DNA from 2 places in the Streptomyces sp. NPDC051561 genome. Region 2 is predicted to be linked to the other one. Evidence: predicted binding sites of a transcription regulator. Region 2 holds the regulator's gene; the other holds the start of a gene.
The links. The regulator HspR, encoded in region 2, represses chaperone genes until heat shock. The targets are predictions, from matches to a motif close to TTGAGNNNNNNNNNCTCAA.

Region 1 (14,557 bases), on a different contig from region 2:
CGATCGCGAGGATGAACGGCGCCACCATCGGCACCAGCGACTGCGGGAAGGCGATCGCGATATTGAGCACGCCCATCCCCTGGGCCGAACTCTCCGGATCGGGCAGCACCTTGGCGGCCAGCGCCATGTCCACCGACAGATACAGCCCCTCGCCGAACCCGAACACCGCCATGGCCAGCAGGAACGTCCCGTACGACGCGGTGAACGCCATGGTCCCGAGCGCCACGGCCACCAGTACCGCCGAAGCCAGCACGAACGGCTTGCGCTTCCCACTGCGGTCGGAGAGCGCCCCGCCGAGCAGTGACCCCGCCACCGTCGCGCCGACCATGATCAGCGTCCCGGTGAACATCTTCGCCGCGACCTCGCCGCGGCCGAAGCCGAGCCGGTCCATCAGGAAGTACACCTGATAGCTGGTCACACAGGAGTCCGCCACGAAGATCATGACGCGGCTGCTGAAGTACCGGGCGAAGTCCGGGTGCTTGCGCGGGTCGATCCAGAAGGACCCGAGGAAGTCCTTCGTGCGGTACGGAGGGAACGCGCCCGGCGCGGCCGGCCGGTCCTTCATCACCAGCGCCAGATACGTCACCGACGCCAGCCCGATCAGCCCGGGTACCAGGAACGCCGGCAGCAGCGACCCGTGGAAGAGCTGCGCCAGGAACGACCCCAGCACCATCGCCACCGAGATCATCATCCCGACGAAGCCGGACACCCGGCCCCGCTGATGTTCCGGAATCAGGTCCGGAAGGCAGGAGGCGAGGGCACAGAGCGCCGCGTTGCAGCCGAGCTGGCACACCGCCCAGCCGAGGGTGAGCACCGGTACGGAGTCGCCGAGCGCGACCACCGTCAGCCCGGCCAGCGCCACCGCCATCCCGCCCAGCAGCCAGGGCCGACGGCGGCCGAAGCGGCTGGTGGTGCGGTCGGAGAGGGCACCGAAGAGCGGGTTGCCGAGCATCGCGAGGATCGCCCCGACGGAGAGCACCAGGCCCAGGCTCGCCCCGCGTTCGCTCTCCGGGACCAGCTGCGCGATGCGCAGGGCCAGCGTCACGATGACCGGGGTGAGGACGGTCAGATACAGCCCGAGCTGGGCGAGGGCCAGTCCGACGACGAGGGAGCGAGGGGCATTAGTGACACGTGTCACTGACGCGCCTGAAGTCGCCTCGTTGCGGTCGATGACCATCGTGAACTCCGGGGGGAGGGGGTGCCGTCGGCCTCGGTGCCGACCTGCGAGCACAAGCTAAACCCGAAAACCGAGTACCCACTAGGTTTCCGTTGTGTTGCGTGGATCACACCCGGAGGCGGGCGCGCGCGGGGTCGTCCTAGGGTGGCTCCATGACAGCGAGCACGGGCCGCACGACCCGAAAGAGCGCAGGTCGGGGCAGCTACGCCGTGGGCGAGGCGCGCCGTCAGCAGATCCTCGACACGGCCATCGAGCACTTCGCCCAGTGGGGCTTCCACGCCTCCTCGATGGCCCGGATCGCCCACGACTGCGAGATCACCCAGGGCGGACTGCTGCACCACTTCCGCAGCAAGGAGGACCTGCTCCTCTCCGTCCTCGCACAGAGCGAGCAGCACGACATCGAGCAGCTCTTCGCGACCGACCCCGACACGGTCGCCGAGGGCATGGAGGCGGTCGTCCGCCTCGCCGAGTCCAACACCCGGCGCCCCGGCCTGGTCCGGATGTTCAACGTCCTGGTCGGCGAGGCGGGCAACCAGGGGCACCCCGCCCACGCGTACTTCCGTGCCCGGTACGACCGGGTCCTCGCCCACACGGTGGGGGTGCTGCGGGCCGGGGCCGACCGGGGCGAGGTCCGCCCGGACGTCGATGTGACGGCCTTCGCGCAGGAGCAGATCGCGGTGATGGACGGACTCCAGTTCCAGTGGGCGCTGGACGCGTCCGCGCTGGACATGCCGGCCCTGCTGCGGGCCTACCTGGACCGCACACTGCGGCACATCACGGTCGACGGGAGCGGGTTGCCGTCGGCGGGGGCGCCGGGCTCCGCGTGAGGGTTGTCGATTCCCGCCCCCTGACGCCCTCGCACCTGTGAAGGTTGCCTCGCACGGTATCAATGTGAGGTGAGTCATAGACGTGCCGGGATCCGTGCGGGGAAGGTGAGCGTTGTCTGCATCAGGAGGAGTTCGCGGACCGGGGCGGCGTCCCGGACCGGAGGCCCTCTCCGCTCCAGCAGCAACACGCGAACGAACGCGAAAGACGCGGCCGAGGGACACGGGCGTGGCTTGACGATTCCGGCCGCACGCCTCCGGGTGCGACGGCCGGGGGAATGGGGCCTCACGCAGTGCACCGCGCCACGAACACCGGCCGGCCCGGCCGGCCGGCCATGACCACCGCCGCGCCCCCCTGCTTCCTGCCGGGCCGGCGCACCGCGACGCCCAACGGCACGCTTCCCCTCACCGCACGCGGACCCGCCCCGGCCCGCACCGCCCCGGCCCCCGTCGCCCCGGACGCTTCCACCCCTCGCGGGGGCGTTGCCTCCGACGCCGTGCCGGATCGCGCCCGTCCCGGCACGGTGGCCGCCCGCTCTGGCCGTGCGGCCACCACTGCCCCGGACCACAACACCCCCGGCACGCACGCCACGGCCCCGGGCACCTCCACCACCCCGGGCACCTCCACCACCCCGGGCGTCCCCACCACCCCGGGCACCTCCACCACCCCGGGCGCCCTGGGTGCGCGCAACGACCCCGGCGCCCACCCCCAAGGCCCGCCGCCCAGGCGCTGGCACCTCTGGCATCTGCTGCCGACCCCCACCGGCACCCCCTTCACCTTCTGTTACGCCCTGGTGCTGGTCGCCACCTCGCTCTACGCGCAGCTCGGCGACCCGGCCACCGTCAACGCGATCCTCCGCGCCTCCAGTACCGATGTCGCGCACCTCACCAGCACCCCCGTCCTCGCCCTGGTCGGCAGCGCCCTCTGGGTGGCGGGCGGCCTGGCCTCCCCGTACGCCCTCGGCTTCCTGGTCGTGCTCACCGCGCTGGAGCGCCGCATCGGGGGGCTGCGTACCGCAGGGGTCTTCGTCTTCGGGCATGTGGTCGCCTCCCTCGTCACCGAGATCCCGGTCGGCATCGCCGTCTGGACGGGGCACCTCCCGGAAACCTCCCTGCACCGCCTCGACTTCGGCATCAGCTTCGGTCTGATGGCGTGCGTCGGCGCACTCGCCGGGGTGCTGCGACTGCCGTGGCTGCGCTGGGGACTGCTGGGCGCCGTCGCCCTCGTACTCCTCCAGGACCTGATCGCGTACGCCGACCCGCTGACCGCACTCGGACACCCGCTGGCGCTGTGTCTGGGGCTGGCGACCTGGCCGCTGGTGCGCCGCTGGAAGGCGCGTCGGGCGGCACCCTCGTACCTCTAGCGCCCGCCGCCCTCCAGCGCCCTCCGGGGCGCCCGGAGTGTGACGTACGTCTCGCATGATCCACCGATGAGTTCGCGCCCTCCGCGAGGTCGTACGGGTGACAGTCGGACCTACGGAGGGCTCTTCCCGTGTCGTACATCCAGAAGCAGCTTCAGCACGCCGTCGACGAGCTGGTGGAGTCGGGTGCCGAGCGCGGTGTCCAGGTGTCCGTCTACCGGCACGGGCGGCCGCTCGCCGAGGTGGTCGCGGGGGTCGCCGACCCGGAGACCGGCCGCGAGGTTCTTCCGGGCACGCCCTTCTACAACTTCTCGATCGGGAAGGGCGCCACCGCGACCGTCGCCCATGTGGGCGTGGAGCGCGGATGGTTCGGGCCGGCCGGGTACGACACCCGGGTGGTCGAGCTGTGGCCCGAGTTCGGGGCCCACGGCAAGGGGGAGGTCACGCTGCGGCACATCCTCACGCACTCCGCCGGTGTCCCCGGCGTCCCGGCCGGAACCACCGTCGCCGACGTCTGCGACTGGGACACCATGTGCGCGGGCATCGCCGCCTGTGAGCCGTGGTGGGCGCCCGGCACCGCCGTCGGATACCACGCCTACACCTTCGGATACCTGGTCGGTGAGCTGGTGCGCCGGGCCACCGGCCGTGGCATCGGACAGGTGCTCCGCGAGGAGATCACGGCTCCGCTCGGGGTCGCCGACGAGCTGTGGTTCGGGATGCCCGAGGCCGAGCAGCTGCGTCTCGCCCGCCTGGAGGACGGCCCGTCCGGCGACTTCGACATGAGTCAGCTTCCCGAGGACATGCCCATGCTGAAGGCCTCGCCGGTGCACCTCTTCCCGTCCGCCGACTTCGGCAACCGCCCCGACGTACTGGCCGCCGACATCCCCGCCGGTGCCAAGACCTCGGCGCGCGCGATCGCCCGGATGTACGCCGCGCTGCTCGACGAGGTCGACGGTGTACGCCTGCTGTCCCCGGACCGTACCCGCGAAGCCACCACCCTCACCGCCGGCGGCACCGACCAGGTCTTCGGCAACGAGTCCCGCTGGGGCCTCGGCTACAGCATCGGCCTTCCCGACGGCGCCACGGAGGGTGCCGGAACCGTCTTCGGCATGGGTGGCGCGGGCGGCAGCTGGGCCGGCGCCGACACCGCCACCGGCACCTCCTGGGCGATCACCAAGAACGTGCTGAGCGCGGACTTCGCCACGGCGAACCGTCTGACGGAGATCATTCGCGCCGCATAGAGCCCGCACGAGGGGAAGCAGGCAGGGCCCGCACGAGGGGAAGCAGGCGGGGCCCGCACCGGTCCGGTGCGGGCCCCGCCCGTTTCGCAGCCTGCGTCGAAACCCCCGGTCTCAGACCCGGTCCGCCGCGATCAGCACGTACTGGAAGGAGCCGTCCCGGTAGGAGTTGATGAAGGCCTCCTCGATGCCGGTGACCAGGGAGGACGTGGCGCGCAGCTCCCAGTAGGGGAGGGTGTCGGGGGTGAGGTCGATGACGGCCTGCGGGACCAGGCGGTTGTCGGCCATCGCCTTGAGGTACTCGCGACGGGAGTGGATGTTGCACTCGAAGTGGGCGTTGATCTGGGAGACCCACTTGGAGGGCTGGCCGTAACGCGGGTTCCAGCAGCCGGTGATGGTGACATAGCGGCCGCCGCGCTTCAGGACGCGGGAGTGCTCGGCGAAGAGGTCGTCGAGGTCGACGTACATGGTCGACTCGTTGTTCCAGGAGGCGGTGGCGGTGCCCGTCTCGAAGGGCATGTCGAGCATGTTGCAGACCTGGGCGCGGACGTGGTCCTGGATACCGAGCTCCCGGGCCCGGCGGTTGCCGAACTCGGCCTGCTTGGCGGAGAGGGTGACGCCCTCTGCGCGGCAGCCGAAGCGCTGGTGGGCCATGACGGAGGAGCCGCCGCGTCCGCAGCCCGCGTCGACGACCGTGTCCTCGCGGCCGACGGCGCCGAGGTGGTCGAGCAGGACCTCGGACTGGGCCGACTCCAGCCGGTGGAGTTCGGCGATCAGCCGCTTCTCGTACTCGCTGTCCTGGGAGTCGCCGAGCGACTCGTGGTCGATGTCGCCGATACCGTAGTGGTGGTGGTACAGCCCGTCGACGTCGCCGAGGCGCAGGTTGACGGGCCTGGCTTCCTGGTCCCAGTAGCGGGCGATGTCGCCCTGATAGGGCGAGGCGGGCGACGGGACGGTGGTGCCGGTGGCGATGTCGGTGCTGGTCACAGTGGTGTGGCTCCCTTACCAGAAGTCGGGCAGGCTGTAGCGGAAGGTGTTGGTCCGGTGCCAGTAGTGGTTGCCGTCGACCCAGACGGCCACGCCCCTCAGGAAGCGCAGCAGGCTCGGTACGGGGCAGGCGGCGGCCAGCGAGGCGGCCTCGGACTCGAAGGTGTGCATCAGGTCGTTGTGGACCTCGATCGCCTTGAGGTAGGCGTCCCTGTCGGACATCCCCTCGCGTTCGGCGATCACCACCGGGAGGTTCAAGTGGCGTCCCGGCGCGGCGAGTTCCTTGGTGTAGGAGTAGAGGTCGTTGACGAGGGTGGTGGCGTTCCCGGCCAGTGCGATGACCCGCTGGGTGTCCGGGCGCGCGTGGAGGTGGGCGGGCAGCTCGTATCCGCCGACGGTGTCGGTGATGGTGGGGCACGGACGGAAGTTGTTGAACTGACGCATCGCCAGGTATTCCCACACCTCCGGCACGTGGTCCTCCTGGGACCACGCCGCCTCGGCGAGATAGCCCAGGTGCAGCCGCGCCATGTCATGCCGGTACCGGTCCGCCTGGGCGGCGCTGGCGTCCTTGAGGAAGTACGTCATGGCCGAGTGGTACGCACGGCGGGGCGCGTCCGACCCGAGTGACTCGACCCATGGGGGTGCGTACTCCTTCGTGGTGTGCAGCGGGTCGAGAGCGGTGTGCGCGAGCAGCAGCCGGCTGCCGAGGCCGACGGGGGAGCCGCCGTGGTCCTCGCAGTAGCAGTCGTCCAGCGCGTTCTCCGCGACCATCAGCCGGGTGGCGATCATCAGGTGGTCGACGCTGGGCGCGTCCGGGTGGCAGGCCACCATGTACTTCCCGACGGAGAAGCCGTCGAACTGGTCCTGCCACTGGGCCGGAACCGCCTGTACCTCGTCCACCGCCCACGCCTTGATCCGGCGCCCGACCTCCGCCACCCGCGCCTCGTCGGGCGGCAGTACGGGGTGGTGGTAGAGCCCGGGGATGGCGGTCCCCTCCTCCGTGTCCGGCTCCGGCACCTCGGGTAGCGGCACCGGCGCGGATGGCTCCTTCTCCGGTACGCCGCCCAGTTCCATCCGCAGTCCGCTGGTGCCCAGCCCACTGGGGCCGCGCAGCAGGCGCTCCAGATGCGGGGGCGACTGCGGAGGCACGGGGGGCGGGCTCGTCCGGGGCAGCGTGGGCCCGGCATCGGACATGCGTAACTCCTAGCGTTGCGCGGTGGGTTGGGGCAGGGAGGGCCGGCCCGGCGCCGTACGGCAGACACGGGCCGGACAGCCGGCCGGGCGACTGGCCGGCCGACCTGCCCGCTAGCTGCTCCGCCTGCGGAAGATCTGCACGTTCTCCAGCACACCCAGCGCATCCGGCAGCAGTACGGCGGCGGAGTAGTACGTGGTCACCAGATACGAGATGACCGCCTGTTCGCTCATCCCCATGAACCGCACCGAGAGCCCCGGTTCGTGCTCCTCCGGCAGCCCGGTCTGCCGCAGCCCGATCACCCCCTGGCTGTCCTCGCCGGTACGCATGGCGAGGATCGAGCTGGTGCCCTCCTTGCTGATCGGGATCTTGTTGCAGGGCAGGATCGGCACCCCCCGCCAGGCCGGAACCTGCTGGCCGCCGAGGTCGACGTGGTCCGGGTAGAGCCCGTACGCGTTGAAGCCGCGCCCGATGGCCGCGATCGTCAGCGGATGGGCGAGGAAGAGCTTGGTGCCGCGCCTGCGGCAGAGCAGATCGTCGAGGTCGTCCGGGGTGGGCGAGCCGCTGTGGGTCTCGATCCGCTGCTTGAAGTCCGCGTTGTGCAGGAGCCCGAACTCGCGGTTGTTGACCAGCTCGTACTCCTGGCGCTCCCGCAGCGCCTCGATGGTGAGGCGCAGTTGCTCCTCGGTCTGGTTCATCGGCCCGTTGTAGAGGTCGGCGACCCTGGAGTGGACGCGCAGGATGGTCTGCGCGACGGAGAGTTCGTACTCGCGCGGGCGCAGCTCGTAGTCGACGAAGGCGCCGGGGATCCGGGCTTCCCCGACATGTCCGGCCGACATCGGGATCTCGGCCTCGCCGTGCTTGGTCTGCCCGCGCTGCCCGCGCTCGGCGAACCGCGCCAGGTGCGCCCGCAGGGCGGGTGACTGCCCGGTTACGTCGTCGAAGTCCGACCGGGACAGGGTGAGCAGCGTGCCGGAGGTCTCGGCGGTGGCGGTGGCGTCCCACAGGGGGTCGGTGCCCAGCAGGGCGTCGGCGCCGAAGTGCGCGCCGTCCGCGAGCACGCAGACGCCGGTCTCCTCGCCGTACTTGCCGAGCGAGGTCCGGCTGATCCGGCCGTGCGCGATCAGCTGCAACTGCTCCTGCGGCGTGCCCCGTTCGACCAGCACCTCACCGGCCCGGAAGTCCCGCTGCACGCACCGGTCGGCCAGCGCGGTCAGTACCCCGTCGTCCTCGAAGCCGCGCAGCAGGGCGAGTTCGCCCAGCTCGCGGGGGACCACCCGGACGTCGCCGCCGTCCTGGAAGAACTCGATGCGGCCGTCGCCGACGGTGTAGTTCAGCCGGCGGTTCACCCGGTAGGTGCCGCCCGTGGTCTCCACCCAGGGCAGCATCCGCAGCAGCCACCGCGAGGTGATCTCCTGCATCAGTGGCGCGGACTTGGCCGTGTGGGCGAGATTCCGGGCGGCCGCGGTACTCAGACTGGACTGCGCGGGCAGCGCGGCCCGGGCCTCCTGAGTCTCCTGGCCGGTCTCAACGGTCATCGGGCGGGTGCTCCTTCGGGAGGAGGGCAGGGGCAGAGGGTGCGAATGACGTGGAATCCGTCCAGATCCACGGGAACGCTAGCCGCCGGTGCCCCCGGATCGCCCGGAGAGGCCGTTGAGTTAATTCGATGCAGCGATCTTGGTGTGCGAAAGGTTTATCCGATGAGAGGGCGGGAGTGGCTTGATGTGTACGTCAGTTGAGCCCGGGCAGCGCCGCGATCACCCGGTCCAGCTCGGGGATCTTCTTCATGCCGTCGGTGGCGACCTCACGGCCCTGGTAGATCACCGCGGTGGTGATGCCGTCCCTCACGGGCGGGTCGGCCATCGACACCCGGGGCAGCCGCGCGAAGCCGGAGTCCGCGAGGGCGTCACGGAGTTCGGCCAGCTCGGCCTTGCCCATCCGCCCCTTCTTCGGGGCCTTCTTGCGGTCGAGGGTGGTGTACGTGCCGTCACCGTTCACCAGGACACTGCGGAACCGGCCGTCGATGCCGCCGGTGGCGGTGGCGGAAACGAGGCGTTCGCCCTGTGGGGGGAGGGAGTTGGTGGGTGGGGACGAGGGTGCGGGGGGAGTGGCGGGTGGGGTGGAGGGGGGCTGTGAGGTGGGAGGCGCCGAGGGCGTACGGCTCTCCTCCCGCGACGAAGTGTCGCCACCACCGGGCGACTTGCCCGCCTCGGCACCCCCGCCCTGCCCGCATCCGGCCATCAGCAGCCCCGTACACAGGACCGCCGCCGCTATCGCTGCACCACGTCCACCACGTCCACCACGTCCACCACGTCCGCGTCGCATGTTGCTCCCGTCGTGTGCCGTCCGTACCGCACCAGTAGGTGCGACAACTCCTTGACGTATCCGCGCACTTCGCGGTTCCCCGTGCCTAGGGGGTGCCGTCCGGGACCGTACGGAAGACCCCGGTCAGCGGCGACACTGTTTCCCAGCCGAGCGTGGTGTAGAGCGCCCGGCCCTCGTCCGACGCCCCCAGCACGCAGTCCTTTGCCCCCTGCTCCGCCGCGCACGCCTGCAACGTCCGCATCACCAGCGTCCCCAGCCCTTTGCGCTGATGCACCTTGTTCGTCTCCACCTGGTCGATGCCCGCCGTCCGCCCGACGACCGCGACCTGGCCGCGCACGCCCAGGCTTCCGTCGGCGGCGAGGATCAGCACCTTGGTCAGGCCTCCGCGGGTCCAGATCCGGCGGGTGAAGCCCGTCGGGACGTCCGGGACGGCCGCCTTCGGGGGCAGCGGGAGCGTCATCACGTGCCCGGGCGCGTCGTACTCCCAGCCCTCCACCATGTACGGCGCCAGCACCTCCGGCGCCTGCACGCACTTGATCCAGGTCCCCGGGGCCGTGTCCGCGCGCAGCAGCTTGCGCACCGTCGCCTCCTCGGAGGCGTGGCCGTCGAAGAGGACGTGCCGGGTGACCGCCTGCGGCAACCCGATGTCGATGCTCACGCCCCACGGCTGCGGCACCGGATCGGCGGTGGCGCGCGAGAGCGCCCAGCAGTGGACCCAGGCGTGGGCGGCGTCGTCGACGGTGGCGAAGGCCATGGTGCATCCCCTGTGGACTGCGGAAGTCCGGTAGAAGTAATAGTCAGTACTGCTGTTCGTCTATTACATCGAACCTCATGCGCCCCCGTCGATCCCTGATCGCTCACAGCGAACACGAATCGGGGCGGGTTCGGGAACACCAGGAGGCTCACATGCATTGAGTCGGTATAGCTCAACTTCACTGCCCAAGGGGAGATCATGGCATCGACGTCCACACCGCTCACCCTGCCCGTGCTGCCGCTCGACGACGAGGTCGTGCTGCCCGGAATGGTGGTGCCGCTGGACCTGTCCGACACCGACGTACGGGCTGCGGTGGAGGCCGCACAGGCCGCCGCGCACTCCAGTAGCAGCAAGCCGCAGGTACTCCTTGTTCCACGCATCGACGGGACGTACGCGAGCACCGGCGTGCTCGGCACCGTCGAGCAGGTCGGCCGCCTTTCCGACGGCGACCCCGGCGCGCTCATCCGTGCCCGCGGCCGCGTCCGCATCGGCGCGGGTACGACCGGCCCCGGCGCCGCACTGTGGGTGGAGGGCGTCCGGGTGGACGAGTCCGACCCCACTGTGTCCGATTCGAATACAGCCCTCCCCGGCGCTGTCGCCGAGCTGGTCAAGGAGTACAAGGCGCTCGCCACCACCTGGCTGAAGAAGCGCGGCGCCTGGCAGGTCGTGGACCGCGTCCAGCAGATCGAGGGCGTCTCCGCGCTCGCCGACAACTCCGGTTACTCGCCCTTCCTCACCACCGCCCAGAAGATCGAACTCCTGGAGACCGCCGACCCGGTCGCCCGGCTGCGCCTGGCCCTGGCCGCGCTCAGCGAGCACCTGGCCGAGCAGGACGTCGCCGAGACCATCGCCAAGGACGTCCAGGAAGGCGTGGACAAGCAGCAGCGCGAGTTCCTGCTGCGCAAGCAGCTCGACGCCGTCCGCAAGGAGCTGAGGGAACTCAACGGCGAGGCCGAGGGCGAGGAGTCGGACGACTACCGGGCCCGCGTGGAGGCCGCCGACCTGCCCGAGAAGGTGCGGGAGGCCGCCCTCAAGGAGGTCGAGAAGCTGGAGCGTTCCAGTGACCAGTCCCCGGAGGGGTCGTGGATCCGGACCTGGCTGGACACCGTCCTGGAGCTGCCCTGGAACGAGCACACCGAGGACAGTTACGACATCAGGGGCGCCAAGGAGATCCTCGACGCCGAGCACGCCGGCCTGGACGACGTGAAGGAGCGCATCACCGAGTACCTGGCGGTGCGCAAGCGCCGTGCGGACCGGGGGCTGGGCGTGGTCGGCGGCCGTCGCGGCGGCGCGGTGCTCGCACTGGTCGGCCCGCCGGGTGTCGGAAAGACCTCGCTCGGTGAGAGCGTCGCGCACGCCATGGGCCGCAAGTTCGTCCGGGTCGCGCTCGGCGGCGTACGCGACGAGGCGGAGATCCGCGGACACCGGCGTACGTACGTCGGAGCACTCCCCGGCCGGATCGTGCGTGCCATCAAGGAGGCGGGCTCCATGAACCCCGTCGTCCTGCTCGACGAGATCGACAAGGTCGGCTCCGACTACCGGGGCGACCCGGCCGCGGCCCTTCTCGAAGTCCTCGACCCCGCACAGAACCACACCTTCCGCGACCACTACCTGGAGGTCGAACTCGACCTCTCCGACGTGGTCTTCCTCGCCACGGCCAACGTCCTGGAAGCCATCCCGGAGGCCCTGCTCGACCGGATGGAACTGGTCCGCCTCGACGGCTACACCGAGGACGAGAAGGTCGTCATCGCCCGCGACCACCTCCTCCCTCGCCAGCTCGACCGGGCGGGCCTGGAGCCCGGCGAGGTCTCCCTGGAGGAGTCCGCGCTGCGCAAGCTGGCCGGCGAGTACACCAGGGAAGCAGGCGTGCGCAACCTGGAGCGCGCGGTCGCCAGGCTGCTCCGCAAGGTGGCCGCCCAGCACGAACTCGGTGACCGGGAGCTGCCGTTCAGCGTCCGGGACGGCGATCTGCGCGAGCTGATCGGCCGCCCGCACCACGTCCCGGAGTCCGCCCAGGACCCGGCCGAGCGGCGCACCGCGGTACCGGGTGTGGCCACCGGGCTGGCCGTCACCGGCGCGGGCGGCGACGTCCTCTTCGTCGAGGCCTCGCTCGCCGACGCCGAGACCGGAGGTTCGGGGCTGACCCTCACCGGTCAGCTCGGCGACGTGATGAAGGAGTCCGCGCAGATCGCCCTCTCCTTCCTCCGCTCGCACGGCGCCGAACTGGAGCTGCCGGTGCGCGACCTGAAGGACCGGGGTGTGCACATCCACTTCCCGGCGGGCGCGGTGCCCAAGGACGGGCCGAGCGCGGGCATCACCCTGACGACCGCCCTCGCCTCCCTCCTCTCCGGCCGGCTGGTCCGTACGGACGTGGCCATGACCGGTGAGGTCTCGCTGACGGGCCGGGTACTGCCCATCGGCGGCCTGAAGCAGAAGCTGCTGGCCGCCCACCGGGCAGGCACCACCACGGTGATCATCCCCAAGCGGAACGAGGCCGACCTGGACGACGTCCCGGCCGAGATCCTCGAAAAGCTGGAGGTCCACCCGGTGACCGACGTCCGCCAGGTGCTGGAGATCGCTCTGGCTCCGGCGAGGGTGGCGGTGGAGCAGGTGGCGGCGTAACCCCACCCGGGCCGGCGGGTCGTCCGACCGGCCTGCCGGTAGGCCAACCGGCAGGGGCCGTAAGGGAATTGTTCCCTTGCGGCCCCAGTCGTTGTATGTGGCATGCATCACCGCGCAAGTCCCGCGCTTCGTTGCGGCCGCAGGCCCACCATGATCCGCATGGACATCGGAATCACCCTGCCGCAGTACGGCTCCCACGCCCGCGCGGACCTTATCGCCCCCTTCGCCCGTGACGCCGAGCAGATCGGCTTCGACTTCTTCTGGGCCGGCGACCGCTCGCTCACCCCGGTCGAGCCCAGCGACGTCTATCCCGGCCACACGCCGGAGAACCCGTATCCCCGCGCGTACACGACCTTCCTGGACCCGCTGACCGTGCTCACCGTCGCGGCCACCGCCACCACCCGCGCCCGGCTGGGCACCAGCACCCTCAACGCCCCCTGGTACCCGCCGCTGCTGCTGGCCCGCAGCCTCACCTCGCTGGACCGGCTCAGCGGCGGCCGACTGGAACCCGGCTTCGGCGTCGGCTGGCTGCGCGACGAGTACACGGCCGTCAACGCGGACTGGAACCGGCGCGGCAAGCACCTGGACGAGATCCTCGACCTGCTCGCCGCCATCTGGACCCAGAACCCGTTCGAGCACCAGGGCGCGCAGTGGACCGTCCCGCGCTCCCACATGGACCTCCGCCCGGTCCGGCCCGGCGGCCCCCCGGTCCTCCTCGGCGGTTTCACCCCGGCCGCGATGCGGCGGATCGGCCGCCGGGCGGCGGGCTGGGCGGGCGTCCTCCTGCCGGACGCCGCCCACACGGCACTCTGGTCGATCGCCCGGGGCGCGGCGGAGGAAGCGGGCCGCGACCCGGAGTCGCTGCGCCAGCAGATCCGGGTCAATGTGCTGCCGGGGCAGTCCGCCGAGGAGGTCGCCGCGGTGCTCCGTTCGGTACGGGCGTGGGGCGCGGACGGCGCCTTCGTCGAACTCCAGCAGGCGACCCGCGAACCGGCCGAGGCGCTCGAACTCGGCGCGAAAATAAGGGAGTTGTTCCTCGAAGGCTGATCAGCTGGCGGGTGCCCACCGGTCCCGGGCCGGTATCGACCGGGACCGGCCAGGGACCGCCGAGGGGCCCCGTGCAGTGGATCGCGCGGGGCCCCTCGGCGTACACCTGCCGGATCACTTCCGGCGTTCGGTCAACTACCGCTGCCGTAAGGCCTGGTGATGGCCTCCAGGCCGTGGCCCGCCGGGTCCGGGAAGTAGATTCCACGGCCGCCGTCGTTGTGGTTGATCTCGCCGGGCTGCTTGTGGTGCGGGTCGGCCCAGTACTCGATGCCCTTGGCCTTGATGCGGTCGAAGATGCCGTCGAACTCCTCCTCGGAGACGAGGAAGGCGTAGTGCTGCGACAGGATCTCCATCCCCGCGGGGAAGGTGGCGAAGTCCAGGTCGATGTCGTTGTCGAGCTTCACCTGGATGAACGGGCCCCACTGCGGGCCGACTTCGAGACCGAAGATGTGCGCGAAGAACTCCGCGGATTCCCGGTTGTCCCGGGCGAAAACGATGGTGTGGTTCAGCTGAACTGCCATGAGTGAATGCCTCCAGAAAAGGGCACTCTCGGGCTACCTCCATGTCCCACCCAGCCGGTGGCCGACACGCGATGCCGTCGGAAGAGAAGGTAGGACAGTGATCCGGGATCTGTCCAGGGTGATCCGCCCGGCTCCGAGTGATCCGCGTCACGCCAGCCACCCCCTCGCCGACGCCTGCGCCCCCGCCTGGAAGCGGGTCTCCGCGTCCAGCGCGTCCAGCAGCCGGGAGATCCGGCGGCGGGCGGTGTGCACATGGACGCCGAGTCGGCGGGCGATCGCCTCGTCCTTGAGTCCGGCTGCCAACAGGCCCAGTAGTTCCCGCTGCTGGCCTGGAACGGGGTCGGTCTCGGTGGGCGGCTCGGTGGTTCCGCTGAGCGGTATGGAGCGCTCCCACACCGACTCGAAGAGTGGCAGCAGCGCGTTGCGGAGCAGTGTGTCGCCCACCACCAGGGCGGAGGCGGTCGGATCCCCCGACTCGGTGGGGGGCAGTATCGTCACCCGGCGGTCGA
Region 2 (14,557 bases):
TACGTCGGCGACGGCAGCGACCTCAACCGGATCGAGCGTCAGCAGGACTTCGTCAACCGGCTCGCCGAGAAGATCCGCAGCAACGGCACCCTCGCCAACCCGGCCCGCCTCTACCCGGTCCTCGACGCGGCGACCTCGGCACTCACCGCCGACGCCGGCCTCGATTCCCTGAGCGAGCTCTACGGACTGGCCGACGACCTGCGTGGGCTGCCCCCCGGCGCCCTCACCTTCACCACGCTGCCCAACCAGGAATCCGACCACTGGTACCGCCTCGACCTGGAACAGCCCGAGGCGCGCAGGGTGTTCGAAGCGGTGAAGAAGGACCAGCCGGTCGCGAGGGCGCTGGCGGCGGCCAGGAAGGAGCCGGACGAGGAGCCGGACGAGCCGGAGTACGAGCCGGTCCACGACGAGTACGAGTAGGACGGGTGCGGGTGGGACAGGCGCGGGTGGCGGATGCGGGTGCGGGTGCGAGTGGGGCGGTTGCCAAGGGAGCGGTACGAGTGCAGGTGAGGCGGCGGGTGAGGTGGTACGAGTGGGGCGCGTGCGCTGTGTATGAGTGACATAAAGGCCGAAGAGTTGAGCCCCCTCCACTCAGCTCTGTTGACGGCGAGCGCCGAGTGATGCATCCTTGAGTCAGATCCACTCAAGTACGTATCTGGAGGAATCGAAATGGCACGTGCGGTCGGCATCGACCTGGGCACGACTAACTCCGTCGTCAGCGTTCTCGAAGGCGGCGAGCCCACCGTCATCACCAACGCCGAAGGCGCCAGGACCACGCCGTCCGTCGTCGCCTTCGCGAAGAACGGCGAGGTCCTCGTAGGTGAGGTCGCCAAGCGTCAGGCGGTCACCAACGTCGACCGGACGATCCGCTCGGTCAAGCGCCACATGGGCACCGACTGGTCGATCGACCTCGACGGCAAGTCCTTCAACCCGCAGCAGATGAGCGCCTTCATCCTGCAGAAGCTGAAGCGCGACGCGGAGTCCTACCTGGGCGAGAAGGTGGCCGACGCGGTCATCACCGTCCCGGCGTACTTCAACGACTCCGAGCGCCAGGCGACCAAGGAGGCCGGTGAGATCGCGGGCCTCAACGTCCTGCGCATTGTCAACGAGCCGACCGCCGCCGCCCTGGCCTACGGTCTCGACAAGGACGACCAGACCATTCTCGTCTTCGACCTCGGTGGCGGCACCTTCGACGTGTCGCTCCTTGAGATCGGCGACGGCGTCGTCGAGGTCAAGGCCACCAACGGTGACAACCACCTCGGTGGTGACGACTGGGACCAGCGCGTCGTCGACTACCTGGTGAAGCAGTTCCAGGGCAACCACGGCGTGGACCTGGGCAAGGACAAGATGGCTCTCCAGCGCCTGCGCGAAGCCGCGGAGAAGGCGAAGATCGAGCTGTCGTCCTCCACCGAGACGTCGATCAACCTGCCCTACATCACGGCGTCGGCCGAGGGCCCGCTGCACCTGGACGAGAAGCTCACGCGCTCGCAGTTCCAGCAGCTGACCTCCGACCTGCTGGAGCGCTGCAAGAGCCCGTTCAACAACGTCATCAAGGACGCGGGCATCCAGCTCTCCGAGATCGACCACGTCGTTCTCGTCGGTGGCTCGACCCGTATGCCGGCCGTGGCCGAGCTCGTCAAGGAGCTCACCGGTGGCCGTGACGCCAACAAGGGTGTCAACCCGGACGAGGTCGTCGCCATCGGCGCCTCGCTCCAGGCGGGCGTCCTCAAGGGTGAGGTCAAGGACGTTCTGCTCCTCGACGTGACCCCGCTGTCCCTCGGTATCGAAACCAAGGGCGGCATCATGACCAAGCTGATCGAGCGCAACACCACGATCCCGACCAAGCGCTCCGAGATCTTCACGACGGCCGAGGACAACCAGCCGTCCGTGCAGATCCAGGTCTACCAGGGCGAGCGCGAGATCGCGGCGTACAACAAGAAGCTCGGAATGTTCGAGCTGACCGGTCTGCCGCCGGCCCCGCGTGGCGTGCCGCAGATCGAGGTCGCCTTCGACATCGACGCCAACGGCATCATGCACGTCGCTGCCAAGGACCTCGGCACCGGCAAGGAGCAGAAGATGACCGTCACCGGTGGCTCCTCGCTGCCGAAGGACGAGGTCAACCGGATGCGCGAAGAGGCCGAGCAGTACGCGGACGAGGACCACAAGCGCCGCGAGGCCGCGGAGACCCGCAACCAGGCCGAGCAGCTCGTGTACCAGACGGAGAAGTTCCTCAAGGACAACGAGGACAAGGTTCCGGCCGACGTCAAGACCGAGGTCGAGACCTCCGTCACCGAGCTGAAGGAAAAGCTCAAGGGCGAGGACACGGCCGAGATCCGCACGGCGACCGAGAAGGTCGCGGCCGTCTCGCAGAAGCTGGGCCAGGCGATGTACGCCGACGCCCAGGGCGCGCAGGCCGCGGGCGAGGGCGCCCCGGGTGCCGAGGGTGCGGCTCAGGGCCAGCCCGAGGACGACGTGGTCGACGCCGAGATCGTCGACGACGAGAAGGACAAGAAGGGCGGCGCTGCCTGATGTCGGAAGAGACTCCGGGCTTCGACGAGAAGCCCGACGTCTCTCCCGGCACGGACGACGCCGAGCCGAAGGCCGCTGAGTCCTCCTCCACCCAGGAGGAGGGCTCGGCGGCCCCGGCCGGGGACGCGAGTGCCGCGAAGGACGTCGCACTGACGGCCCAGCTGGACCAGGCCAAGATGGCGCTCTCCGAGCGCACGGCCGACCTCCAGCGCCTCCAGGCCGAGTACCAGAACTACCGTCGCCGGGTGGAGCGCGACCGGGTCACCGTCAAGGAGATCGCCGCGGCGAACCTGGTGACCGAACTGCTCCCCACCCTCGACGACATCGGCCGCGCGCGGGAACACGGCGAGCTGGTCGGCGGTTTCAAGTCGGTGGCCGAGTCGCTGGAAACGGTGGCCGCGAAGATGGGCCTCCAGCAGTTCGGCAAGGAGGGCGAGCCCTTCGACCCGACGGTCCACGAAGCCCTGATGCATTCGTACGCACCGGACGTCACCGAGACGACCTGTGTCGCGATCCTGCAGCCCGGCTACCGGATCGGCGAGCGTACGATCCGTCCCGCACGGGTAGCGGTGGCCGAGCCCCAGCCGGGCGCGGCGGCCGACAAGGCGGAGGACTCCACGCCCTCCGACGACAAGAACAACCAGGACAGCGGCGACTCCTCCGAATAGGAGAAGCACCGCGCTCGGAGTCACGGGTCCGAGAGGAGGGACGTCGAGGAAATGAGCACGAAGGACTTCGTCGAGAAGGACTACTACAAGGTTCTCGGCGTCCCCAAGGACGCCACCGAGGCCGAGATCAAGAAGGCGTACCGGAAGCTCGCCCGCGAGTTCCACCCGGACGCCAACAAGGGCAACGCCGAGGCCGAGGAGCGCTTCAAGGAGATCTCCGAGGCGAACGACGTCCTCGGTGACGCCAAGAAGCGCAAGGAGTACGACGACGCCCGCGCCCTCTTCGGGAACGGCGGCTTCCGCCCCGGTCCCGGAGCGGCGGGCGGTGGCTCCTTCAACTTCGACCTCGGTGACCTGTTCGGCGGCGGCCAGGCCGGCGGCACCCAGACCGGCGGCTTCGGCGGCGGCATAGGGGATGTCTTCGGCGGCCTCTTCAACCGCGGCGGCACGGGCACACGCACCCAGCCCCGCCGCGGCCAGGACATCGAGTCCGAGGTCACCCTCAGCTTCACCGAGGCCGTGGACGGCGCCACCGTTCCCCTGCGCATGTCTTCCCAGGCCGCCTGCAAGGCCTGCTCCGGCACCGGCGACAAGAACGGCACGCCCCGCGTGTGCCCGACCTGCGTCGGCACCGGTCAGGTCTCGCGCGGCGGCGGTGGCGGTTTCTCGCTCACCGACCCCTGCGTCGACTGCAAGGGCCGCGGCCTGATCGCCGAGACCCCCTGCGACATCTGCAAGGGTTCCGGCCGCGCCAAGTCCTCCCGCACCATGCAGGTCCGCATCCCCGCCGGTGTCACCGACGGCCAGCGGATCCGCCTGCGCGGCAAGGGCACCCCGGGCGAACGCGGCGGCCCCGCCGGTGACCTGTACGTCGTCGTCCACGTCGACGCCCACCCGGTGTTCGGCCGCAAGGGCGACAACCTCACCGTCACCGTGCCCGTCACCTTCGTGGAGGCGGCCCTCGGTGGCGAGGTCAAGGTACCCACCCTCGGCGGCCCCCCGGTCACCCTGAAGCTGCCCGCCGGCACGCCCAACGGGCGCACCATGCGGGCCCGCGGCAAGGGCGCCCTGCGCAAGGACGGCACCCGCGGCGACCTCCTGGTCACCGTCGAGGTCGACGTACCCACCCAACTCAACGACAAGGCCAGGGAAGCCCTGGAAACCTACCGTGAGGCTGTCGCGGGCGAGGACCCGCGCGCCGCACTCTTCCAGGACGCGAAGGGAGCATAGGAGAGCGATGGACGGCCGACGACGCACCAATCCCTATGAGTTGACCGACGAGTCACCGGTGTACGTCATCTCGGTCGCCGCTCAGCTCTCCGGCCTGCACCCGCAGACCCTGCGCCAGTACGACCGCCTGGGCCTGGTCTCCCCCGGCCGCACGGCCGGGCGCGGCCGCCGCTACTCCGCCCGCGACATCGAACTGCTGCGCACCGTCCAGCAGTTGTCGCAGGACGAGGGCATCAACCTGGCCGGCATCAAACGCATCATCGAGTTGGAGAACCAGGTCGCCGCCCTCCAGTCCCGCGTCGCCGAACTGGCCGCGGCCGTGGACGGCGCCGCCCTCGCCCTCCAGCAGCGCGAGGCCCAGGTCCACGCCTCGTACCGCCGCGACCTGGTCCCGTACCAGGACGTGCAGCAGGCGAGTGCGCTGGTGGTGTGGCGGCCGAAGAGGTCGCAGGAATAGGGCGGTTACGGGTTACCGCGAAGGGGCCGGCCAGCGTAAAACACGCTGGCCGGCCCCTTCGTCATGCGGCACCCGAGAGGTGACGGAGGAGGGCGGCCAGTTGCGGGCCCCCGGTGGTGAGGACGGTGTCGGGGTCGTCGCTCTCGCGGAGGTGGAGGGTGCCGTGGGGGGAGGCGGCGACGTTGACGCAGTTGCCTTCGGCGCCGCCGCTGAAGGTGGACTTCTGCCAGTCGAGCGCGTGCATGAGGGCCTCTCTAGAGCGTGTACAGGAGGTGCTGGATGAGGGCCAGCGAGTCCTTGGCCTCGTGTGAGGCAGGGGCTGTGCTCGCGTCGATCGGCGCGAGCGCGTGCCCGGTAAGAGCATCGAACAGGCTGTCGTACTGGGCAAGGTGTGCAGCGTCCGACAGGTGCATCGAAGCAATGGGGTGCTCCAGCAGCACCGTGCTCAGTTCCGGCACCGCAGGTGACGAGTAGAGGAAGTTTCCCGTGTACGCGGCATAGGCGGCGGCCTCGAACGGGAAGACCTGGATGGTCACTTGGGGCAACTGCGCCAACTCAACGAGGTGCAGCAGTTGTGCGCGCATCACGGCCGGCCCGCCGAACCGCATGTGCAGCGCTGCTTCGTGGATGACCGCGTGCACGGAGGGCGGGTTGTCGGCGCGGAGGATCCGTTGCCGGTCCATGCGGAAGGCCACCGCGTCGTCGACGCTCCCCCGGGTCGGCCTGGCGCTGCTGAGGATGGCGCGCACATAGGCCTCGGTCTGGAACAGGCCGGGGACGAACAGCGATTCGTGCGAGCGGAGTTGAGTGGCGGTCGACTCCAGCTCGGCCAGATCGAGCGCGCCGGGGCCGATCCGGTTCCGGTAGTCGCTCCACCACCCCTTGCCGGTCGACTCCGAAATGCCTACCAGCGCCTCGATATAGGGCTCGCTTTCGATCCCGTACACGGTGCACAGCTCGCGCAGGCGCGGAGTCAGGATCGAGGTCCGACCCAGCTCGATGTGGCTCAGCTGGCCACGGCCCATGCCGATTCGTGCGGCGGCCTCACCGGCCGTCAGATTGGCGGCCTCGCGCAGCCGCTTGAGCTCATGCCCCAAGCGTCGCTGACGTTCACTGATGGTGGTGCGCAGTCCCAAGGCTCTCTCCTCGCCGGTACGGCCAAAGTCTGCACGGAGCGCGGGAGTTGGTCCACTCGCACCCTAGTTCTGGTTGCGCATGAGAACCCACAGTCTCTACCGTAGGTGTTGCGGCAGTCACCCTGTGAGGTCGCCCTGGTTCCCCGTACCCGTAAGACGAAAGTGCACCCGGCCGGCGCGGCGGGCATTGCCATCGCGGTGGTGCGTACCCAACTCCCCATGGAGGAACGGATACCGATGAACCGCACCGCCGCCCACCGGGCACCCCAACTGGCCTACTCCTACAGCCTGTTCTCCGATGCGGATGAGCTGTCGCCCAAGATCTGCCGTGACTTCGTGCGCGTCGTCCTGCTCACGCTCGGATGGAGCGAGGCCGTCACTCCGGCGGTGCTGTGCACCTCGGAGCTGGTCACCAATGTCCACCTGCACACGAAGGGAACCGCCATGCTCCACGTTCAGGTCGGGCCCGCGAGTGTCCGCATCAGCGTGTACGACGAGGATCCGACGCCCGTGGCGCTGCGCGAGCTGCCGCCGATGGACGACGAGGCGTGCTGGGGGAGAGGGCTGGCCCTGGTGGCCGGGACGGCGGACGCGTGGGGGGTGGCGGCGGACCGGGGCGGGCGCTACGCGAAGGGGGTGTGGTTCGAGCTGGCGGGGTGAGAGGCCCTCGAAAAGGGGGCCGGAAGGCCCTCCCCGGTCGTTTCGGCACCATGGCACGCATGAACCCGACAGGTGAACAACCACGCCCCCATGTCCACTCGGTGAGAGTCAAAGTTGACCTGACCGGTACGCAGCGGCACCGCGAGATCGCTGAAGCGCTCTTCGAGGAGCGCCGGTGGAAGATCACCAGTCGTCCTGACCCGGCAGTCTTCCACCCGGTGGAGGAACGCAGCGCGCGGTACGTGCTCGAACTCGCCGTCCCCGAGGGTCGGCCACGCCGCTCGGGCCGTGTGGCCGGACAGATGGTCAACGGCCTGGCAGCGGAAGCTGGTCTGGCGCTGCAGCCGTTGGAGGCGGACCCTCTCTGGAAGGACCACGAGCAGGCACCCGTCTGGTTCGTGTGTGACCCGCCCAAGGAGCGGGCGGGGGGCGAAGGGCTGGGGGACCGGGTCAAACGGAAGGCCTCCAATCAGGCTCGTCGTATGGGCTTCCGGGACACCGGTGGCGTGCGGTGGGGCTCCCACGCGGTCGCTCGGACCACGGTCGCGGAAGATCAGTCGCTGCGGCCGCCGTACCCTCTCAGCGAGTCCGATAACGACGGTGTGGTGCGTCGGGGCAGTGTGGTGGCCGGGAGATCGTTCTTCCAGGGTCTCGCCGCCGCGTTGGCGGCCGGTGCCTGCGGCCCCTGGGCGGCGACCGGGTCGCTGCTGCCGCTTCTGCTGCTCTGTGCTGCGTGGTGGATCTGCTTCCGGCGCTTTGTCTTCCTGGAGCCCGCTCGCCCCCGCTACGTATGCGTCGCGACCGCGTCGCTCTGCGGAGGCTTCTTCGGTCTGACCCTGGTGGGTTCCTCGCTGTCTGGGGCTATTTCAGGCACTACCGACCGTGGCTGATGGATCGGAAGGTGACTCCGGTCATCGCCTTCTTCTGTGTCCTGGCCGGGCTGTTGACCTGGGTGTACTTGGTGGTCGAGCCGTCGTCCGAGGCGGGCGGCCGGGCCAGGGCGGATCTGACCGCCCACCGTGTCCCGGCGTCGTACTTGGGGCTGGCGCCGAAGCCCGTGTGCGTCACCCCCGTCGTACCGCTGCATACGCTCCCGTTCGAGGGGCAGCTTCTGGAGCCGAACAAGGTGTACGCCTCATTCGGAGCTGTGGACGGAAAGTTGACGCTGTGGGATCCCAGTACCCAGGAGAGCTTTCCTGTTCCGGCGGGCAAGGTGCGGGTCATGCCTGCGGGAACGGACGAGCAAGGGTCCGCGGTTCCGGGGAACTGCCCGGCCCGGGTCAGGGGATGAAGTCCGTGATGACGTCGATCAGGGTCAGCCACATCGGCTGGCCGCCGGTGCCGTACGCCGCCGCGAGGGCGTAGCCGAGGGAGGCGTCCACGGGGTGCGGGGTGGCGTCCTCGCGCCAGTCCACCAGGACCGTCTCGTCGCCGTCGGCGGTGAATTCCGCCAGCGCGACGCCGTCGCGGGTGAGGGTGCTGGTGCCGATCGAGGTGGGGGTGAGGCGGTAGCGGGTGCCGTCGTGGGTGGCGTCGACCCGGTACGTGGAGCGGCGGAAGCGGCCCTTGCCGGGGCGGATGTCGGCGGGAGTGTCCGCGACGGTCAGGGCGAGTGAGGCGGGGGCACGGGTGCCGATGGCGATGTGGGCGTCGGGCTCGGCGTCGCCGGGGGTGCGGACCAGGGTGGTGCGGGGGATGCCGGGGCCGGACACGGTGATGCGGGTGTGGGTCTGGACGGTGACGGTGACGGCGCCGAAGAGGGTGTCGTCGAGGGGCGGGCGGGACGGCTGGGGGTCCGGGGCGCGGTCCTTGACGAGGTTGGCGGGGGCGGAGGGAGAGGAGGGGACAGCGGGGGAGGAGGTGCGTTCGGTCATGCCGTGGCCTTTGGGGAGGGGTGGGGCTGGTCGCTACCCAGGGAGACTCTGCCGGGGGGTGGGGGGGGTGCGTGGGGTGGTGGTTTGGTTGCAGGTCAGGTGGGGGGGGGCAGGCAGGTCAGGTGTCGAGTACGCCGGATTTGGCGATGAGGTAGCCGAGTTGGGCGCGGGTGGTGCTGCCGAACATGTCGGCGAGTTTGGCGATGTGGGCGCGGGTGGTGCGGATGTGGAGGCCGAGGCGGCGGGCGATGGCTTCGTCGACGTGGCCCTCGACGAGGAGGTGGGCGATGCGGCGGCGGATGGAGGTGAGGGCGGGGAGGTGTGCGGGGGGCGGGGGCTCGGGCAGGGGTTCGTCCATGGGGACGGCGTCGTACCAGAGGTGGTCGAAGACTCCGGCCAGGTAGGCGATGAGGTGGGGGTCGCGGATTTCCAGGGCGGTTCTCCGGTCGGCGGTGACCGGGAGATAGGCGACGTCACGGTCGAAGATGATGAGGCGTTCGACCAGCTCCTCCAGGGTGCGGACCTCCAGCATCTCGGCCGGCAGCCGGTCGACGTAGGCCAGCAGCCCATGACCGTGCCGGGCGGTGTGCTGGTAGAGGGTGCGCATGTGCACGCCGCGGGAGAGCAGCGGCAGCGCGCGTTGCAGAGCTACGACGAGCTGCGACTCGTCGCGGAACCCGCCGGGCTGGAGGGTCCGTACTTCGGTGTGGCACGCGGCCGTGGCGATGTCGAGGGCGGCGTTGATGCGGCCCAGTCCTTCCAGGACGGTGATCGCGGGTCGGGTGTCCGAGATCAAAAGTGATCCGTTCTGCGAGGGGGGTACGCGTCTGCGTTCAGCCGTCGAGGATGTGGGACCTGGCTATGAGGTAGCCGAGTTGGGCCCGGCTGCCGCTGCCGAGGGCGGCGGCGAGCTTGGCGATGTGGGCGCGGCAGGTGCGGACGTTCATGCCCAGGCGCCGGGCGATCGCCTCGTCGACGTACCCCTCGACGAGGAGTCTGGCGATGGAGCGCTGCACGCCGGAGATGCCCTCGGGGGTGGGCTCGTAGGCGACCGGCTCGATGAGGGGGTCGGCGCGGTTCCAGAGGTGTTCGAAGACATTGGCGAGATAGCCGACGAGGCCGGGGTGGCGGAGTTCGAGCGCCATGCCGTCATCGGCGCGGGCGGGGATGAACGCCACGTTGTGGTCGCAGATGATGAGCCGGCCTATGAGCTCTTCGAGGGTGCGTATCTCGACCTTGGCACCTGCCATCTGCTCCACGTAGGCATAGGTGTTGAGGTTGTGGCGGACGGTGTGCTGGTACAGCGTCCGCACGCTGATACCCCGCTTGATCAGCGGCTCGCTGCGCTGGATCGCCTCTATGAGGAGGTGCTCGCTGCGGCCGCCGCCCGGCTGGATCGTGAGGACTTCCTTCTGGCTTTCGGCTATGGCGGCGTCGAGTGCCGCGTTTATCCTGCCGATGCCTTCGAGCACGGTGATCGCATGGGTGGCCGCCGGGATATGCGTGCTGATAGCCATGAATGGCTCGAACGCGTCTGCCAGTTCGGCGGAGATCTTGCGGCGGTCCTGTATTTCCCGCTCGATGGGGTGGATCCGCTGCGACAGTGCGGCGTGCGGGGGAACCGGACGCAGCCAGTTGGCGTCGTCCGGATCGGGATGCAGAAGCGCGAACTCCAGCAGGCAGGGGGCAGGCTCGATCTCCGCACGAGGTAGCCGTCCCGTGCGCAGTGCGCTGGCGTAGAGTCGCTTGCCCTCTTCACACAGCTCGGTCACGCCATGATTATGTGACGTTTTCGCACCACTAGTGGCCATTCGTCCACCCCCCAAGGTCCTGTGCGTGCAGGAACATGATGCATCGTCCCGGTGGTGCTGACGTGCCTGAATAAGACATCGTCTGGAACACGGGGTCGACGAAAACCATCAGGTAAGGACGAAGCCGACTATGCGTAAGAGAATGCTTCGCGCAGTGCTTGCAGCCGCCTTCACCGCGGCGCTCGCCGTGGGCGCCAGTGCCGGTCTGGGCGGCACGCTGGACGGTCAGGGAGACGTTGCCTGGGGCTCTGCCGCGCTGAACAGTGGTCCGAACGACGTTGCCTGGGGCATCCACCATGGCAAGGCCGCCTGACATGCCGTCGGACGACCCCTCCTTCAGACGCGAGATGGCACGGGTCATTCGCGGCGGCTGGCACCTCGTCGATCTTGTCTCGGCAGTGCCCGAGCCCGGTGACTCGCTGCTGGTGACGCTGTTCGGAGACCCGATCCTGATCGTGCGTGAACAGGACGAGGACGTCCGGGCCTACCGGTGCCTTCGCAGGCCCCGGGGGGCGCCCCAGCCGATCCGGTGCGAGATCCGGTACGGCAACATTTTCGTCAATCTGGACCAGAGCGACCACCAGCTGGTCGAGGCGGAGAGCGCCCGCAGGGTCAGTCCCCGGGCCACCCCCCACTCCGCCTCGCCCCTCTCCACCCCTCGCTCCACCCCCAGGTCCGCCCCACGGACCGTTGCAGCCACCCCCCGCAGTGCCTGACGCGATTCCCCCGTCGTAACCAGATCGCCTCAGGCGCTTCCCCCACACAGCGGCGTCCTCGTGAACCTGAACACGAGGGCGCCGCTGTGCTGTGCCCGGCCAGCCGGGCGGCGCGAGCGGTGAACCGGGGCCGCCCGCCCGGATCAGTGGTGCCACGCGTCACCCTTCACGTTGTGGATCATGCGCTGAAGGACCTTGAGGGCGCGGGCGTATTCTTCGTCCGGAATGCCCTCGTGTACCTGGCGGCGCAGCTCCAATTGCCGCGCCGCCGCACGGGAGTACAGCTCCGCGCCCGACTCGGTCCGCAGCAGGTGCCCGTCCTCGTTCTGAAGGACCAGGCCCCGTGCGACGAGGCTGTCGATGTCGCCGGGCAGGTCATCGGCGGGGCTCGGGTAGTAGCTGAGGAATTCGGTCAGTTCCGCTCGGCCCCAGCCCTTCGGGCGCTCGCTGAGGTGGTGCAGGACCCACCAGGCGGGCTGGGTCAGGCCGAGGGCGCCGAGCGCGGTCCGGATGTTCTGGACGACGGCCTGGCCGGCCGCGTTGGCCCAGTATCCGATGGGCTGGGCGATGAGGCCGGCGTCGTCGTGGGAGGGGGCGAAGGGGGCTGAGGTGCTGCTCGAAGTGGTCATGGGAAGAACGTAGAAGCTCAACTTGACTTGAGGTCAAGCGCCTTGGGGGAACGAGTCGGCCCGGACGGCCGGGTGCAGCCCTAGCCGGCGTTGCCCATTGCACGGGCCAGGGTGATCTCGATCAGCACCCGGTTCGGGTTGATCCGGGCGGGCTTGTAGCGGGCGCTGTAGCGGCGTACCGCTTCCTCGATGATCTCCGGCTCGGTGCGCACCCGGGCCCGGCCCTCCAGCGTGGCCCACTTCGCGCCGATCACCTGGCACACCGCCGCGAGCACTCCCTCCTCGCCGCCCGCGCGTACGTTGCGGACCTTGCGGCTGCCGCCGTCCGCCGTGACCCAGGCCGTGCCCGCCTCGGGATCGAAGGTCACTCCCACCGGCACCACGTGCGGGGTGCCGTTCGGGCGGAGGGTAGTCAGAGTGGAGAAGTGGTACCCGGTCCAGAAGGCGCGGTACTCCGGGGACGGGTCGCGTACGTCGATGGCCATGTCCGGCAGATTAGCCCTGTCGCGCCCCGGCAAAGCTGAGTGGAATAGACTCAACTTTGTGCACGTTGGAAGAGTCATAGGAAGTGGCAGAGTCATAGGAGTGGGAAGCGCCGTCGCCGTGGACGCGTGAGCCCCGTGCGCATGAGGAGGAGAGAGCAGACGTGGAAGCCGAGCTGACCAACAGGAGCCGGGACGCGATCAACGCGGCCACGAATCGGGCCGTCTCCGACGGCCACCCCGATCTGACCCCCGCGCACCTGCTCCTCGCCCTTCTGGAGGGCGAGGACAACGCGAACATCACCGATCTGCTGGCCGCTGTCGACGCGGATCAGGTAGCGGTACGTTCAGGGGCCGAGCGCCTGCTGGGAGCGCTGCCCAGCGTGACCGGCTCCACGGTCTCGCCGCCCCAGCCCAACCGTGATCTGCTGGCCGTCGTCAATGACGCCGGGCAGCGGGCGAAGGAGCTGGGTGACGAGTTCCTGTCCACCGAGCATCTGCTGATCGGTCTCGCCGCCAAGGGCGGTCAGGCCGCCGACGTACTGAAGAACCAGGGCGCGAGCGCGCAGAAGCTGCTCGACGCATTCGAGAAGAGCAGGGGAGGGCGCCGGGTGACGACTCCGGACCCGGAGGGTCAGTACAAGGCGCTGGAGAAGTTCGGCACCGACTTCACGGCCGCCGCGCGCGAGGGCAAGCTGGATCCGGTCATCGGCCGTGACCAGGAGATCCGGCGCGTGGTGCAGGTGCTGTCGCGCAGGACCAAGAACAACCCGGTGCTGATCGGCGAGCCCGGTGTGGGCAAGACCGCCGTGGTCGAGGGACTGGCCCAGCGGATCGTGAAGGGGGACGTGCCGGAGTCCCTGAAGAACAAGAAGCTGGTGTCGCTGGACCTCGGGGCGATGGTCGCCGGTGCGAAGTACCGGGGTGAGTTCGAGGAGCGGCTGAAGACCGTGCTCTCCGAGATCAAGGAGAGCGACGGCCAGATCATCACCTTCATCGACGAGCTGCACACCGTGGTGGGTGCGGGCGCCGGCGGGGACTCGGCCATGGACGCGGGCAACATGCTCAAGCCCATGCTGGCCCGTGGCGAGCTGCGGATGGTCGGTGCGACCACGCTCGACGAATACCGCGAGCGGATCGAGAAGGACCCGGCGCTGGAGCGGCGCTTCCAGCAGGTGCTGGTGGCCGAGCCGACCGTCGAGGACACCATCGCGATCCTGCGTGGGCTCAAGGGGCGGTACGAGGCGCACCACAAGGTGCAGATCGCGGACTCCTCGCTGGTGGCGGCGGCGACGCTGTCGGACAGGTACATCACGTCGCGCTTCCTCCCCGACAAGGCGATCGACCTGGTCGACGAGGCCGCGTCCCGGCTGCGCATGGAGATCGACTCCTCGCCCGTCGAGATCGACGAGCTCCAGCGGTCGGTGGACCGGCTGAAGATGGAGGAGCTGGCGCTGAAGAACGAGACCGACGCCGGTTCCGTGCAGCGCCTGGAGAAGCTGCGCCGCGACCTCGCCGACAAGGAGGAGGAGCTGCGCGGCCTCAACGCCCGCTGGGAGAAGGAGAAGCAGGGCCTCAACCGGGTCGGTGAGCTGAAGGAGAAGCTCGACGAGCTGCGGGGTACCGCCGAGCGCGCCCAGCGCGACGGTGACTTCGACACGGCTTCCAAGCTGCTGTACGGGGAGATCCCGGGCCTGGAGCGGGAGCTGGAGGAGGCCGCCGAGGCCGAGGCCGAGGTGCGCGAGGTCGACACCATGGTCAAGGAGGAGGTCGGCCCGGACGACATCGCGGATGTGGTCGGCTCCTGGACCGGCATTCCGGCCGGGCGGCTGCTGGAGGGTGAGACGCAGAAGCTGCTGCGGATGGAGCAGGAGCTCGGCAGGCGGCTGATCGGCCAGGGCGAGGCCGTGCAGGCGGTTTCGGATGCGGTACGCCGCACCCGTGCCGGCATTGCCGACCCCGACCGTCCGACCGGGTCCTTCCTCTTCCTCGGTCCCACCGGTGTCGGCAAGACCGAGCTGGCGAAGGCCCTCGCGGACTTCCTCTTCGACGACGAGCGGGCCATGGTCCGGATCGACATGTCGGAGTACGGCGAGAAGCACAGCGTCTCGCGGCTGGTCGGCGCCCCGCCCGGCTACGTCGGGTACGAGGAGGGCGGCCAGCTCACCGAGGCGGTGCGGCGGCGTCCGTACAGCGTGGTGCTGCTCGACGAGGTGGAGAAGGCGCACCCGGAGGTCTTCGACGTACTGCTCCAGGTCCTGGACGACGGGCGGCTCACCGACGGCCAGGGGCGGACGGTGGACTTCCGTAACACCATCCTGATCCTGACCTCCAACCTCGGCAGCCAGCATCTGATGGACCCGAC

Region 1: a site for HspR is predicted at 10,016-10,034, ahead of lon (endopeptidase La). Genes of this name have one in related genera too.

What each region holds. Positions count from the first base shown of each region.
Region 1 covers NZ_JBITDM010000002.1:216,680-231,236, reverse strand. Annotated here, with positions in the region: gene ACIA73_RS05340 (MFS transporter) at 1-1,138, opposite strand, end outside; gene ACIA73_RS05335 (TetR/AcrR family transcriptional regulator) at 1,330-2,004, shown strand; gene ACIA73_RS05330 (rhomboid-like protein) at 2,295-3,365, shown strand; gene ACIA73_RS05325 (serine hydrolase domain-containing protein) at 3,494-4,603, shown strand; gene ACIA73_RS05320 (geranyl diphosphate 2-C-methyltransferase) at 4,715-5,587, opposite strand; gene ACIA73_RS05315 (family 2 encapsulin nanocompartment cargo protein terpene cyclase) at 5,603-6,781, opposite strand; gene ACIA73_RS05310 (family 2B encapsulin nanocompartment shell protein) at 6,893-8,317, opposite strand; gene ACIA73_RS05305 (hypothetical protein) at 8,511-9,020, opposite strand; gene ACIA73_RS05300 (hypothetical protein) at 9,050-9,172, opposite strand; gene ACIA73_RS05295 (GNAT family N-acetyltransferase) at 9,190-9,858, opposite strand; gene lon (endopeptidase La) at 10,057-12,480, shown strand; gene ACIA73_RS05285 (TIGR03619 family F420-dependent LLM class oxidoreductase) at 12,640-13,527, shown strand; gene ACIA73_RS05280 (VOC family protein) at 13,659-14,048, opposite strand; gene ACIA73_RS05275 (helix-turn-helix domain-containing protein) at 14,196-14,557, opposite strand, start outside.
Region 2 covers NZ_JBITDM010000004.1:258,640-273,196, forward strand. Annotated here, with positions in the region: gene ACIA73_RS12140 (LCP family protein) at 1-420, shown strand, start outside; gene dnaK (molecular chaperone DnaK) at 670-2,529, shown strand; gene grpE (nucleotide exchange factor GrpE) at 2,529-3,197, shown strand; gene dnaJ (molecular chaperone DnaJ) at 3,249-4,427, shown strand; gene ACIA73_RS12160 (heat shock protein transcriptional repressor HspR) at 4,435-4,884, shown strand; gene ACIA73_RS12165 (DUF397 domain-containing protein) at 4,946-5,128, opposite strand; gene ACIA73_RS12170 (helix-turn-helix domain-containing protein) at 5,139-6,020, opposite strand; gene ACIA73_RS12175 (ATP-binding protein) at 6,240-6,680, shown strand; gene ACIA73_RS12180 (hypothetical protein) at 6,731-7,570, shown strand; gene ACIA73_RS12185 (hypothetical protein) at 7,582-7,971, shown strand; gene ACIA73_RS12190 (hypothetical protein) at 7,961-8,554, opposite strand; gene ACIA73_RS12195 (helix-turn-helix transcriptional regulator) at 8,673-9,350, opposite strand; gene ACIA73_RS12200 (helix-turn-helix transcriptional regulator) at 9,388-10,365, opposite strand; gene ACIA73_RS12205 (hypothetical protein) at 10,520-10,678, shown strand; gene ACIA73_RS12210 (hypothetical protein) at 10,680-11,081, shown strand; gene ACIA73_RS12215 (MarR family winged helix-turn-helix transcriptional regulator) at 11,225-11,710, opposite strand; gene ACIA73_RS12220 (pyridoxamine 5'-phosphate oxidase family protein) at 11,791-12,195, opposite strand; gene clpB (ATP-dependent chaperone ClpB) at 12,357-14,557, shown strand, end outside.